DNA from 2 places in the Megasphaera sp. ASD88 genome. Region 1 is predicted to be linked to the other one. Evidence: riboswitches for the same ligand, from Rfam matches in the RefSeq annotation. Region 1 holds a riboswitch; the other holds the start of a gene.
What was found. Region 1 has a riboswitch for FMN ahead of CJ260_RS06785 (FGGY-family carbohydrate kinase). Riboswitches for the same ligand answer to the same signal wherever they lie in the genome.
Positions count from the first base shown of each region.

Region 2: linked by a shared signal. The riboswitch ahead of CJ260_RS03430 (bifunctional 3,4-dihydroxy-2-butanone-4-phosphate synthase/GTP cyclohydrolase II) and the one ahead of CJ260_RS06785 (FGGY-family carbohydrate kinase) in region 1 are both predicted to bind FMN.

Region 1 is NZ_NQXW01000010.1:7,787-13,092, reverse strand. It holds gene mutY (A/G-specific adenine glycosylase) at 1-197, shown strand, start outside; gene CJ260_RS06800 (metallophosphoesterase) at 221-1,456, shown strand; gene CJ260_RS06795 (nucleoid-associated protein) at 1,480-2,481, shown strand; gene CJ260_RS06790 (LysR family transcriptional regulator) at 2,635-3,534, shown strand; FMN riboswitch at 3,664-3,800, shown strand; gene CJ260_RS06785 (FGGY-family carbohydrate kinase) at 3,900-5,306, shown strand, end outside.
Region 2 is NZ_NQXW01000003.1:101,124-106,429, forward strand. It holds gene CJ260_RS03425 (Crp/Fnr family transcriptional regulator) at 1-3, shown strand, start outside; gene CJ260_RS03430 (bifunctional 3,4-dihydroxy-2-butanone-4-phosphate synthase/GTP cyclohydrolase II) at 83-1,300, opposite strand; FMN riboswitch at 1,398-1,529, opposite strand; partial or broken gene CJ260_RS03435 (FAD-binding oxidoreductase) at 1,604-3,006, opposite strand; gene CJ260_RS03440 (septum formation initiator family protein) at 3,171-3,497, shown strand; gene CJ260_RS03445 (S1 domain-containing RNA-binding protein) at 3,621-4,055, shown strand; gene CJ260_RS03450 (phosphatase) at 4,169-5,095, shown strand; gene tilS (tRNA lysidine(34) synthetase TilS) at 5,092-5,306, shown strand, end outside.

The DNA.
Region 1 (5,306 bases):
TTGCCGTCGACGACGAGCCCATAGGGACGCTGAAGCACGTCTTTTCCCATAAAATATGGCAGATGACTATTTACGAAGGCCGCCGGATTGGCGGAGAGCTTATGGAAAAGGAGGATTGGCAGTGGCTGCCGAGGCGCGACGTGACGTCGGTCCCCTGGGCGGGGCCTCACGGTAAAATCACTGCGATGGCGAGATGAAGGGACCCTTTTTTATCAATTTCATGATCATCATGTCGTGCATCTGCGTATGCTCCGCCGTGCTGTGGAACTACATCTACCGCCGCAGCCGCTGGCTGGCGCTGGTCGTCTTCGTGGCGGCAGCGACGGTTATTGCCGGCGCAGGCCTGTCTTACTACGGGCGAGTGTTTCCGGCTGTGCAGGGAACTGTCGAGGGGATGCTCCTCATGTACGGATCCTTGGGGGCTATCAGCTGGTTTTTCCTGTTTTTCCTGGCCTTTCCCGTCTTGGTCGTCGCCTCTGCCGCTGTTTTTATCGAGCGGCGTCTGCGGCGGTGGAAGCAGAAACGGCGCGGCGTGACGACTATGCCGCCTGTACCGCCGGAGAAGGGGCGGGGGATTACGCGGCGTTCCTTCCTGCGCGGCGTCGCGGCGGTCATCCCCGTGGCGGCGGCCGGCACGAGCGTATTGGGGAATTTCGTTGGCGAGAGCTATCTGGCCGTAACACGTCACGACTTGCACTATCCTGACCTGCCGGACTACCTCGACGGCTATAAAATCGGCCAGATTTCCGACGTCCACCTGGGGCTGTTCGTCAGTCCCGAGCGGCTCCGCGAGGCTTTGGAGGCGCTGGCGGCGGAGAGGGTAAACCGCGTGGAAATTACGGGCGACCTCATCGACGAGCTGTCCCTCCTGCCGCAGTGCGGCGACGTGCTGCGGGAGATGGCGGCGAAATTTCCCGACGGCATAGATTACTGCTACGGCAATCACGAGTATTACCGCGGCCTTGAGGCCATTACGGCCTTGCTGGAAACGACACCGGTACGCATTTTGCGCAACAGCGCCGTAGAGGCGTCGGCCGGGCGGGGAGAGGGCTTGGCCGAACGGTCCGGCCAGGATGCCGCTCCCTTTTACGTTGCCGGCGTAGACTACAGCTTTGCCCGCGGCGACGAAGCCTTTACGGCCCAGCGGCGGGAGTACGTGGCTCATGCTTTGGACGGCGTGCCCGAATCGGCCTTCGTCGTCATGCTGGCGCATCATTCCGATTTCATCGACGAAGGCTTTGAACGGCGCATTCCCTTGACGATGTGCGGCCACACCCACGGCGCCCAGTTCGCCCTTATCGGGCCTGTCGTCGAGTCCGTCGGCTTCAAGTACCTGCGCGGCATGTACCGCCAGGGCGGCTCATACGGCTACGTCAACCGCGGCACGGGCCATTGGCTGCCCTTCCGGGTATTCTGCTCCCGCGAGGCGACGGTCTTTACCCTGCATAAAGGATAAACAGGAGGAAACAACAGATACGTATGATGATACAAAAAGCGATTTTACATATATTGGATTTCAATACGAACATGTGCATCTTGTCGCAGAAGGACCTCGATTTCAGCAGCGACGTCGTGTACGAATACGTGGACAAGCGCATGAACCGCATCCTGCAGGACGCAGGCCAGCAGACGGGCGTATTTTACGCGACGAGTAATTATCAGGCCCTGCTGCAGCAGCTCATCGGTGGAGAAATCAGCTTCGACGAGTTCGCCGCGCAGACGGCGCGGCAGCTCTACGACATCTTGTCGCACTGTGACGGGCCGTCGTCGCTGGACGTCCTCGTCGTCGATTTCAATGACGACGCCGACGTGCGCTGCATCGGCGTGCTCCTGCTGGACAACAAGACGGCCTACACCCATCAGATATTGGACGACGACGGGGCGGTGTACAACAAGCTTATCAAGCATTACGCTATCCTGCCCGGCGCGTCTCAGAAGATAGAGGCCTACGCCCTCATACACTGCGGCGATTTCTCCATCCGCTTTGTCGACAAGAAGCGGCAGATGGACGGGGAAGACGTCTATATCCTGCCGGAACGGCTCCTGCAGTGCACGTCAGTCATTTCGGCCAGGGATGCCGTCAAGCTGGTCAGCAAGATTGCCGCCAAGGTCGCTGAGGATCACGGCGGAAATACGGTGGAGGTCTTATCGAAGGCCAAGAATTACCTCGTCGAAAACGCCGAGACGGCCGAAGCCTTTTCGCCGCAGGATCTGGGGGCCGAGGTGTTCGCCGGTTCGCAGGCTATGCGGAATGAATTTGCCGCACAGCTGGAGGAGGCCAAGCTGCCTGCCGACGTGCCTATCGCCAAGGCCTTTGCCGAACGGGCCGGCCGCAGCCACAAGATCAAGACCGACACGGGCATTGAAATCATTTTCCCGTCGGAATACATCGAAAACACGGACTATATCCAGTTTATCAATAATCCCGACGGCACCATTTCCATCGAATTGAAGAATATCGGAAAGATCATCAATAAATAAACGAGAGAGGGCTTTTTCCCGCAGAGGAGAAGGCCCTTTTTCCTTGCAGCAGCTCCAAGATTGAATTTTATGGGGAAAAATGATACGATTACGTATATATTTTAAGAATGGCCTTCAAGGTTCGAGGGATGTTTGCCGAAAGGGGAATGGGACATGGAACTGCGCGTGCTGAAGTATTTTTTAGTCGTTGCCAGAGAAGAGAATATTACGAAGGCGGCCAAGATGCTGCACATCACGCAGCCTACCTTGTCGCGCCAGCTCATGCAGATGGAGGAAGAGTTCGGCGTGTCCCTGTTCAAGCGCAGCAAGCACAGCATCATACTGACTGAGGAGGGCATGATACTGCGCCGCCGGGCCCAGGAGCTCGTCGACCTGGCCGAAAAGACGGCGAAGGAAGTGTCGCGGCAGGACGAGGTCATTTCCGGCGAAATCGCCATCGGCTGCGGCGAGACGAAGAATCTGGAGCCTATGGCCAAGGTCATGGCGGCCTTTCAGCAGGCCTATGGAGAGGTGCAGTTTACCTTGTATACGGGCATTGCCGACGACGTGAAGGAGCGCATCGAGCAGGGAACCCTCGATTTCGGACTACTCATTGAGCCCGTAGACGTGAGCAAGTACAGCTACCTGCGCATGCCTCTCAAGGACCGCTGGACCGTGCTGATGCGGCAGGATCATCCCATGGCGGCGAAGGAGGCCGTCGAGCCGCAGGATCTGGCCGGGCAGCGCCTCATCATGCCGGCCCGCTTGTCCGTAAAAAATCAGGTCGAAGCCTGGCTGGGGCGATGGCAGTCCGACGTGCGCCTGGCCGTGTACATGAATCTGTCGGCATACAACAAGATGGTCCTGACGGACAACGGCGTCGGCCTGGCCTTGGGGCTGGACTTCGACACGGTCTTGCCGGGCTTGTGCATGCGCCCTATGAAGCCGTTCATCGAAAACGGCAGCTACATGGTCTGGAAAAAGAACCAGTTCTTGTCGCCGCTGCTGGAACGGTTCATCGAGTTTACGGAAGTATATCTGCAGGAGCACTATGGAGCGCAGCGCGGTGAATAGGGCACCGGCGTCTGGACAAAGGCGTTTCACCGGGCGGGCTTTGCTTTTGCCGTCGTCTTACTTGTTTTTTCCATTCCATCGTAGTATGATATATATGTAAAAAATACATAATATATTTACATTAATATATTTAGTCTTTGAGGCAAGGTGAGAAAGGGAAATCCTTTCAGAGTCCTGACCGGCGGTGATAGTCCGCAACCTCCTGAGGGAGCTGACCCGGCGAAATTCCGGGACCGACAGTATAGTCTGGATGAGAAAAGACTTCGGGCGTGGCACAGGTGTGTTTGCCGTGCCGTTCTCAAGTGCGAAAAGGCTGGATGTATTCCGGCCTTTTTTTGATTTGCCGCAAGATAGAAGGGCAGGTAATGGATATGGAAAAGAAATATTATTTGGGATTTGACGCCGGGACGCAGAGCGTAAAGGTCGCCGTGTACAGCGAGGACATGGAATGCGTAGCTATGGATACGGCTAAGACGACGCTGTATTATCCTCATCCCGGCTGGGTGCAGATGGACGTAGATGAATATTACCGCCTCATCAAGCAGTGCATGGCGTCGTGCAGCCGCCAGCTGGAAGAAAAGGGGATTTCCCCGGCGGCGGTGCGGGCTATCATGGGCGACGGCATCATCTGCGGCATCGCCGGCATCGACGCCGAAGGAAACGCCGTGACGCCGTACGTCAATTATCTGGACAGCCGCACGGCCGACGACGTAGAAGGGCTGAAGGCCTTGAAGCTGGATATCTGGGCGGCCGAAACGGGCAACGCCGAGCCGAACGTCATGTTCCCGGCCATGTTTGCCCGCTGGTTCATGAAGCATATTCCGGCCTTTAAGGAAAAGGGCGTCAAGTTCGTCCACAACTGCCCGTACGTCCTCATGCATCTGGCCGGATTGCAGGGAGAAGACGCCTTTATCGACTGGGGCGCTATGTCCGGCTGGGGCCTGGGTTACAACGTCGTGACCAAGGAGTGGTCCGATGAGCAGCTGCGCATCCTGGGCATCGACAAGAAATACATGCCGCGCATCGTCAAGCCCTGGGACATTATTGGCCGTCTCTGCGAAGCCGACGCCCTGGAAACGGGCTTTCCCGCCGGCATTCCCATCTGCGCCGGCGCCGGCGATACGATGGAATCCATGATGGGCAGCGGCATTCTGGAAGCGGGCAAGGCCGTCGACGTAGCCGGCACGTGCGCTATGTTCTGCGCCGCTACGGACGGCATCATCCCCGAATTGTCCGTACCGGGAAGCGGCCTCATCTTCAATTCGGGCACCTTGCCGGGGACGTATTTCTATTGGGGCATGGTGCGGACCGGCGGCCTGGCCCTGCGCTGGTTTAAGGACTCTGTCTGCCGCCGCGAAGACGACGAATACTACGCCGAGCTGGATAAGTTAGCGGAACGCCATCCAGCGGGCTGCGACGGGGCGATGTTCATTCCCTACCTGACGGGCGGCAACGGCGATTTCCCCCATGTGCGCGGTACCTTCACGGGCCTGACCCTCGACTCGGACCAGGGGGCGATGTGGCGCTGCGTCCTCGAAGGCATCGGCTACGATTACATGGAGGTCACCGACCGGTACCGGGCGGCAGGCATCGACTTGACGACGCTGACCATTACGGAAGGGGGCAGCCGCGACGATTTGTGGAACCAGATCAAGGCTGACATGCTGGACACGCAGGTATCAACGCTGCGCGTCGCCGGCGGCGCCGTGCCGACGAACTGCATTGTAGCGGCCTATGGAGCCGGCGACATTGCCGACCTCAAGCAGGCCCTC
Region 2 (5,306 bases), on a different contig from region 1:
TAAGCCAAAAAGAGCAGCAGCAGACTTCTAATGGTTATTCAGAATCTGCATGCTGCTCTTTTTCTTAGATAATTACGCTGTATCAGCGCAGGTGGGGAAGAATATGTCCCATCTTATGCTTTTTCGTTTCCAAATAGAATTCGTCGAATTCCTGGGGTTTCATTTCAATCGGCACGCGTTCTACGATTTCTACGCCGAAGCCTTCAAGGCCGTAGATTTTTTCCGGGTTGTTCGTCAGCAGGCGCAGTTCTTTGGCTCCCAAATCCTGCAGAATCTGAGCGCCGATCCAATATTCGCGCAGGTCTGGCGCAAAGCCCAGCTTTTCATTGGCTTCTACGGTGTCATAGCCCTGTTCCTGAAGGACGTAGGCCTTCAGCTTGTTGATGAGGCCGATGCCCCGGCCTTCCTGGCGCATGTAGAGGAGAATGCCCCGGCCTTCGGCGTTGATCTGGGTCATGGCAGCGGCCAGCTGTTCGCCGCAGTCGCAGCGGCACGAGCCGAATACGTCGCCGGTCAGGCATTCGGAGTGGACGCGGCAGAGCAGGTTTTTACCGTCGCCGATGTCGCCTTTGACGAGGGCGACGTGGTGTTCGCCCGTCAGGTCGTTGACGTAGCCGTAAATTTTGAATTCGCCGAATTTCGTCGGCATCTTAGCGACGGCTTCGCGGACGACGTGCTTGTCGTGACGGCGGCAGTAGTTCTGCAGGTCGTGAATAGTGATGAATTTTAAATTGTACTTGTCGGCCAATTCCCACAGCTGCGGCGTCTGCATCATCGTGCCGTCGTCGGCCATGATTTCGCAGCACAGGCCGACTTGCTTCAGGCCGGCGAGGCGCATGAGGTCGACCGTCGCTTCCGTATGGCCGTTGCGGGCCAGGACTCCGCCGCGCTTGGCGATTAAGGGGAAGTTATGGCCGGGACGGCGGAAGTCTTCGGGACGGGCCGTTTCTTCCGTGCATTTGCGGGCCGTCAGAGCCCGTTCTACGGCGGAAATGCCCGTCGTCGTATCGACATGGTCGATGGAGACGGTGAAGGCCGTTTCGTGATTGTCCGTATTGTCGCTTACCATCGGCGGCAAACCGAGCTTGCGGGCGTATTCGATGCTCATGGGCATGCAGATGAGGCCCTTGCCGTGCGTTGCCATAAAGTTCATGTTTTCTGTCGTGCAGTACTGGGCGGCGCAGATAAAGTCGCCTTCATTTTCTCTATCCGGGTCGTCGGTGACGATGATGATGTGCCCGGCTTGCAATTCTTCGATTGCTTCTTCTACGGTATTGAATTTTCTGTTTTCCTTTGCCACAATAAAACCTCCTGAATATGATAAAGCCCTGACGGTCTGTCCAGCAGCGTCAGGGCTTTTTGGTCAACACAACACAAGCTGCGCGGCGGCAGCTCCATCGTATCTTCTTCCATCCAGACTATACTGTCGGTTTTGGAATCGCACCAAATCACGAGCACATGGCTCCTACGCCGTAGCGTTCGCGGACTATACCGCCGATCGGGAATTTCACCCTGCCCTGAAGATATATGACTACATGAATCATTATACACAGAATGGCTATCCTTGGCAAGAGCCGCCGCAGCCGGCCGGGCTGGGACAGGCCTATTCCATGTCGAATATTTTGCCCGGATTGAGGATATTGTTGGGGTCCAGGGCCTTTTTGATGGCTTTCATCATGGCCAGCTCGTCGGGATTGGTAAATTCTTCCATCAAGTGCTTGCGCTTAAAGCCGATGCCGTGCTCGCCCGATAAGCGGCCGCCGTGGGCGTAGATGAAGGCGTACAGCTCCTGCTGGTTTTGTTCGACCCGGCGGGCCCAGTCTTCGTAGGGCGTATCGTCGGGCTTTAAGATGTTGAGATGGATGTTGCCGTCGCCGGCGTGGCTGGCAATGCGGGTGATCAGGCCGTATTTGCCGGCCAGGCGGAGAATTTCCGCCAGCAGGAGCGGTTCCTGGTCGACGGGGACGACGACGTCTTCTTTGCTGACGATGAGACTTTCGGCGCGGACTGCCTCGGCAAAGGCCTTGCGGGCCTGCCAGATTTTATTGTGGTCGGCGACGAGGACCGACGACGCGCCGTGCTGCGTGCAGAGCTCGTCTAAGGCGACGGCCTTGTCGTCCAGGTCGTCGTCATTGATGCCTTCGACTTCGACGATGAGGTAATTTCCCGAATCACTGCCCTGCAGCTTTTCATGGAGATATTTTTCTACCGATCGGATCGTAATATTGTCCATGTATTCGACGCAGGTCGGGACGATGCCTTGCTTTAAAATGGCTCCGACGGTGCCGATGGCTTGTTCCGGCGAATCGAAAACAGCCAGCAGATCGAGGGCGTATTTTGGCTTCGGCAGGAGCTTGACTGTCGCCTTGGTGATGATGCCCAGCGTGCCTTCCGAGCCAATGACCAGCTGCTCGAGGCAGTAGCCTGTCGATTGCTTCTGCAGGCGTGCGCCGAGCTGGACGATGCGGCCCGTCGGATTGACGATTTCCACGTCGTATACCTGATGGCGCGTCGTACCGTATTTGACGGCCCGGTTGCCTCCGGCGTTGGTGGCGATATTGCCGCCGATAAAGCAGGAGTCGCCGCTGCAGGGGTCGCCGGCGTAGAACAGACCCTTGGCTTCGGCTGCGTCCTGCAGGTCCGACGTGCGGACGCCCGGCTCTACGACGGCATATAAGGCGTCTTCGTTAATTTCCAGAATGCGGTTCATCTTTTCCAGGGACAGGACGACGCCACCGTAAATGGGCACGGCGCCGCAGGCCAGGCCTGTGCCGGCCCGCGGGGCACGACGGGAAAATGATAGGCGTTGGCCAGCTGGACGACGGCGGCGACCTGCTCGGCCGTTTCGGCAAAGACGACGGCTTCGGGCATGTGGTGGTACGCCGGGTCGGTCACTTCGTCGTGGGAATAGGGCTGCATTTTATCCGGATCTGTCACGACGTTTTTAGGGCCGGCGACAGCTTCCAGTTTTTTTAAAATTTCAGGAGTAATCGGTGCATATCTCATGAGCAAAGACCTCTGTTTCTTCATAGTTTACGTTCTATTATATAATATCAGCGGCATTTGCGAAAGTGGGCCGTATTAAATCGAGAAAAAACTTTATCTTACGTGAAAATGAAGGTATACTTATAGCATGCGCATTGCAGCGCTTACGTTAAAGGAGCGGAATCATGACGGAAAAACGGGATGGACGGCTCCGACGTACCAGGACGGTGCGCCGGCGGCGTACGAAAAAAAAGAAGGGGATGACGCTGTACAAGGGCATCGTCCTTCTCATACTGCTGGTCGGCGGGGTCTTCCTGTGCCTGCGCATGTATCAGATGTGGCAGATTCATGAGGATATGGAGCGGACGCTGCAGCAGGAGCAGGCCTTGACGGAAGAAAACCAGCGGCTGAAGGACAGAAAAGAACAGCTGCTGTCCCCTGACGCCGTGGAAAAACAGGCGCGGGAACAGTTCGGACTGGCCGAGCCGGGAGAAATCCCCTACAGGCGCTGACGACGCGCTTTGCCTTGGGAATTTACATTATTTTGCGATTGAATTTTTTGCCGTTTATGAGTATAATAGCGTTATACGTGTTATCAGCAAAGCTGAAGCATACAAGGAGGAATATAAGGTAACATGACAATCGAAGTAGGCAGTGTATTGGAAGGCACCGTGACAGGGATTACAAAATTTGGCGCTTTTGTAGAGCTTCCTGACAAGAAGGTGGGCTTGGTCCACATTTCTGAAGTTGCTAATGAGTATGTAAAAGATGTGCACGATTTCTTGAAAGTTCAGGACAAAGTAAACGTCAAAGTTTTGTCTGTCGACGATAAGGGAAAAATCGGCCTGTCTATTAAACAGACCCAGCCGGCTCCGGAAAAGAAAGAGTTCCGTCCAAGACATGAATTCCGCCAGCACAACAATTTTGACTCGAATCGCCGCTCTTCTACATCGTTGTCTTTCGAGGACCGGCTTAGTAAATTCCTGAAGGAAAGTGACGAACGCCAGATGGATTTGAAACGCAATACCGAATCAAAACGCGGCGGCCGCGGCGCTCGCCGTGCCGATTGATTTCGTATATCGGTAATCATAAGGACGAATAAAGAGTATTCCTGTCTTGGAATGCTCTTTTTGTTTTACCGACTGGAAAAGGCTGTCCGAGTTTAGAACGAGGTACATGACAGATGAAGGATAAGGAATTTGCCGTTGTCGATATCGGCTCCAATTCCCTGCGCCTGATGACGGGGCGCTGGGAAGATGATCGCTGGAAGTTTTCGGCGAAAGAATTGGAAACGACGCGCCTCGGCTATCAGATAGAAGAGACAAGGCATTTATCGCCGGAAGGGATTGAGGCCTCCCTTGCGGCCATGGCCCGATGGCAGGCCCGGTTAGGATCCGTTCCCGTCTGTGCCGTCGCGACCAGCGCAGTGCGCGAAGCCGCAGACGGCCAAGCCTTTTTGGCGGAAATACGGGCCCGTTTTGGCTGGCACTGCCGCTGCATTTCCGGCCTGGAGGAAGCGGCTCTCAGCTTCTGCGGGGCGGCAGCCGGCGTTGAAGCCGGCAAGGAGGCCGTCGTCCTGGATATCGGCGGCGGCAGCAGCGAAGTGGCCGTCGGCCGGGACGGCGTCGTCGCCTGGTCCCATAGCTATCCCTTGGGCGCCGTGCGCCTGACGAAAAAAGCTCAGATGGAAGAAGGGGAATTGGCCGAGTTAGAAGCCTATTGCAGCCGGCAATGGCTGCCTGCGCCCATAGAACCATCGGCGTCCCTCATCGGCGTAGGCGGGACGCTGACGACGCTGGCGGCGATGGAGCTGGAAATGACGGAGTACGATCCGTCCCGCATCGAAGGCTGCGTCGTGCCGCTGGACCGCCTGTCCTATCACCTGGACAGATTGCGGCGTATGGGCCCCGAAGGCCGACGCCATGTGGCGGGGCTGCAGCCGAAGCGCAGCGACATCATCGTCGCCGGGCTGGCTGTCGCCCGCTCCTTTTTGCGGCGATACGGCTTTGACAGCATTCGCATCAGCGAAAGCGATTTGATGGAAGGCGTCTTTTTCCGCCATTCCTTCCACGATGCCGCTTGGCGCGGAGGCGGCGGGAGCGGCCTATGAACGTCGTTGAAACTGTAGAAGCATACTGCCGGCAGCATTCGCTGTTTCAGCCGGGAGAGACGATTCTGATCGCCTGTTCCGGCGGGCCCGACTCGCTGGCATTGCTGGATATATTAGCCAGGCTGCGGCCGGCCTATGATTTGCGCCTCGCCGTATGCTACGTCCATCACGGCATTCGGGAGGCCGCCGACGAGGAGGTCCCGTTTGTACG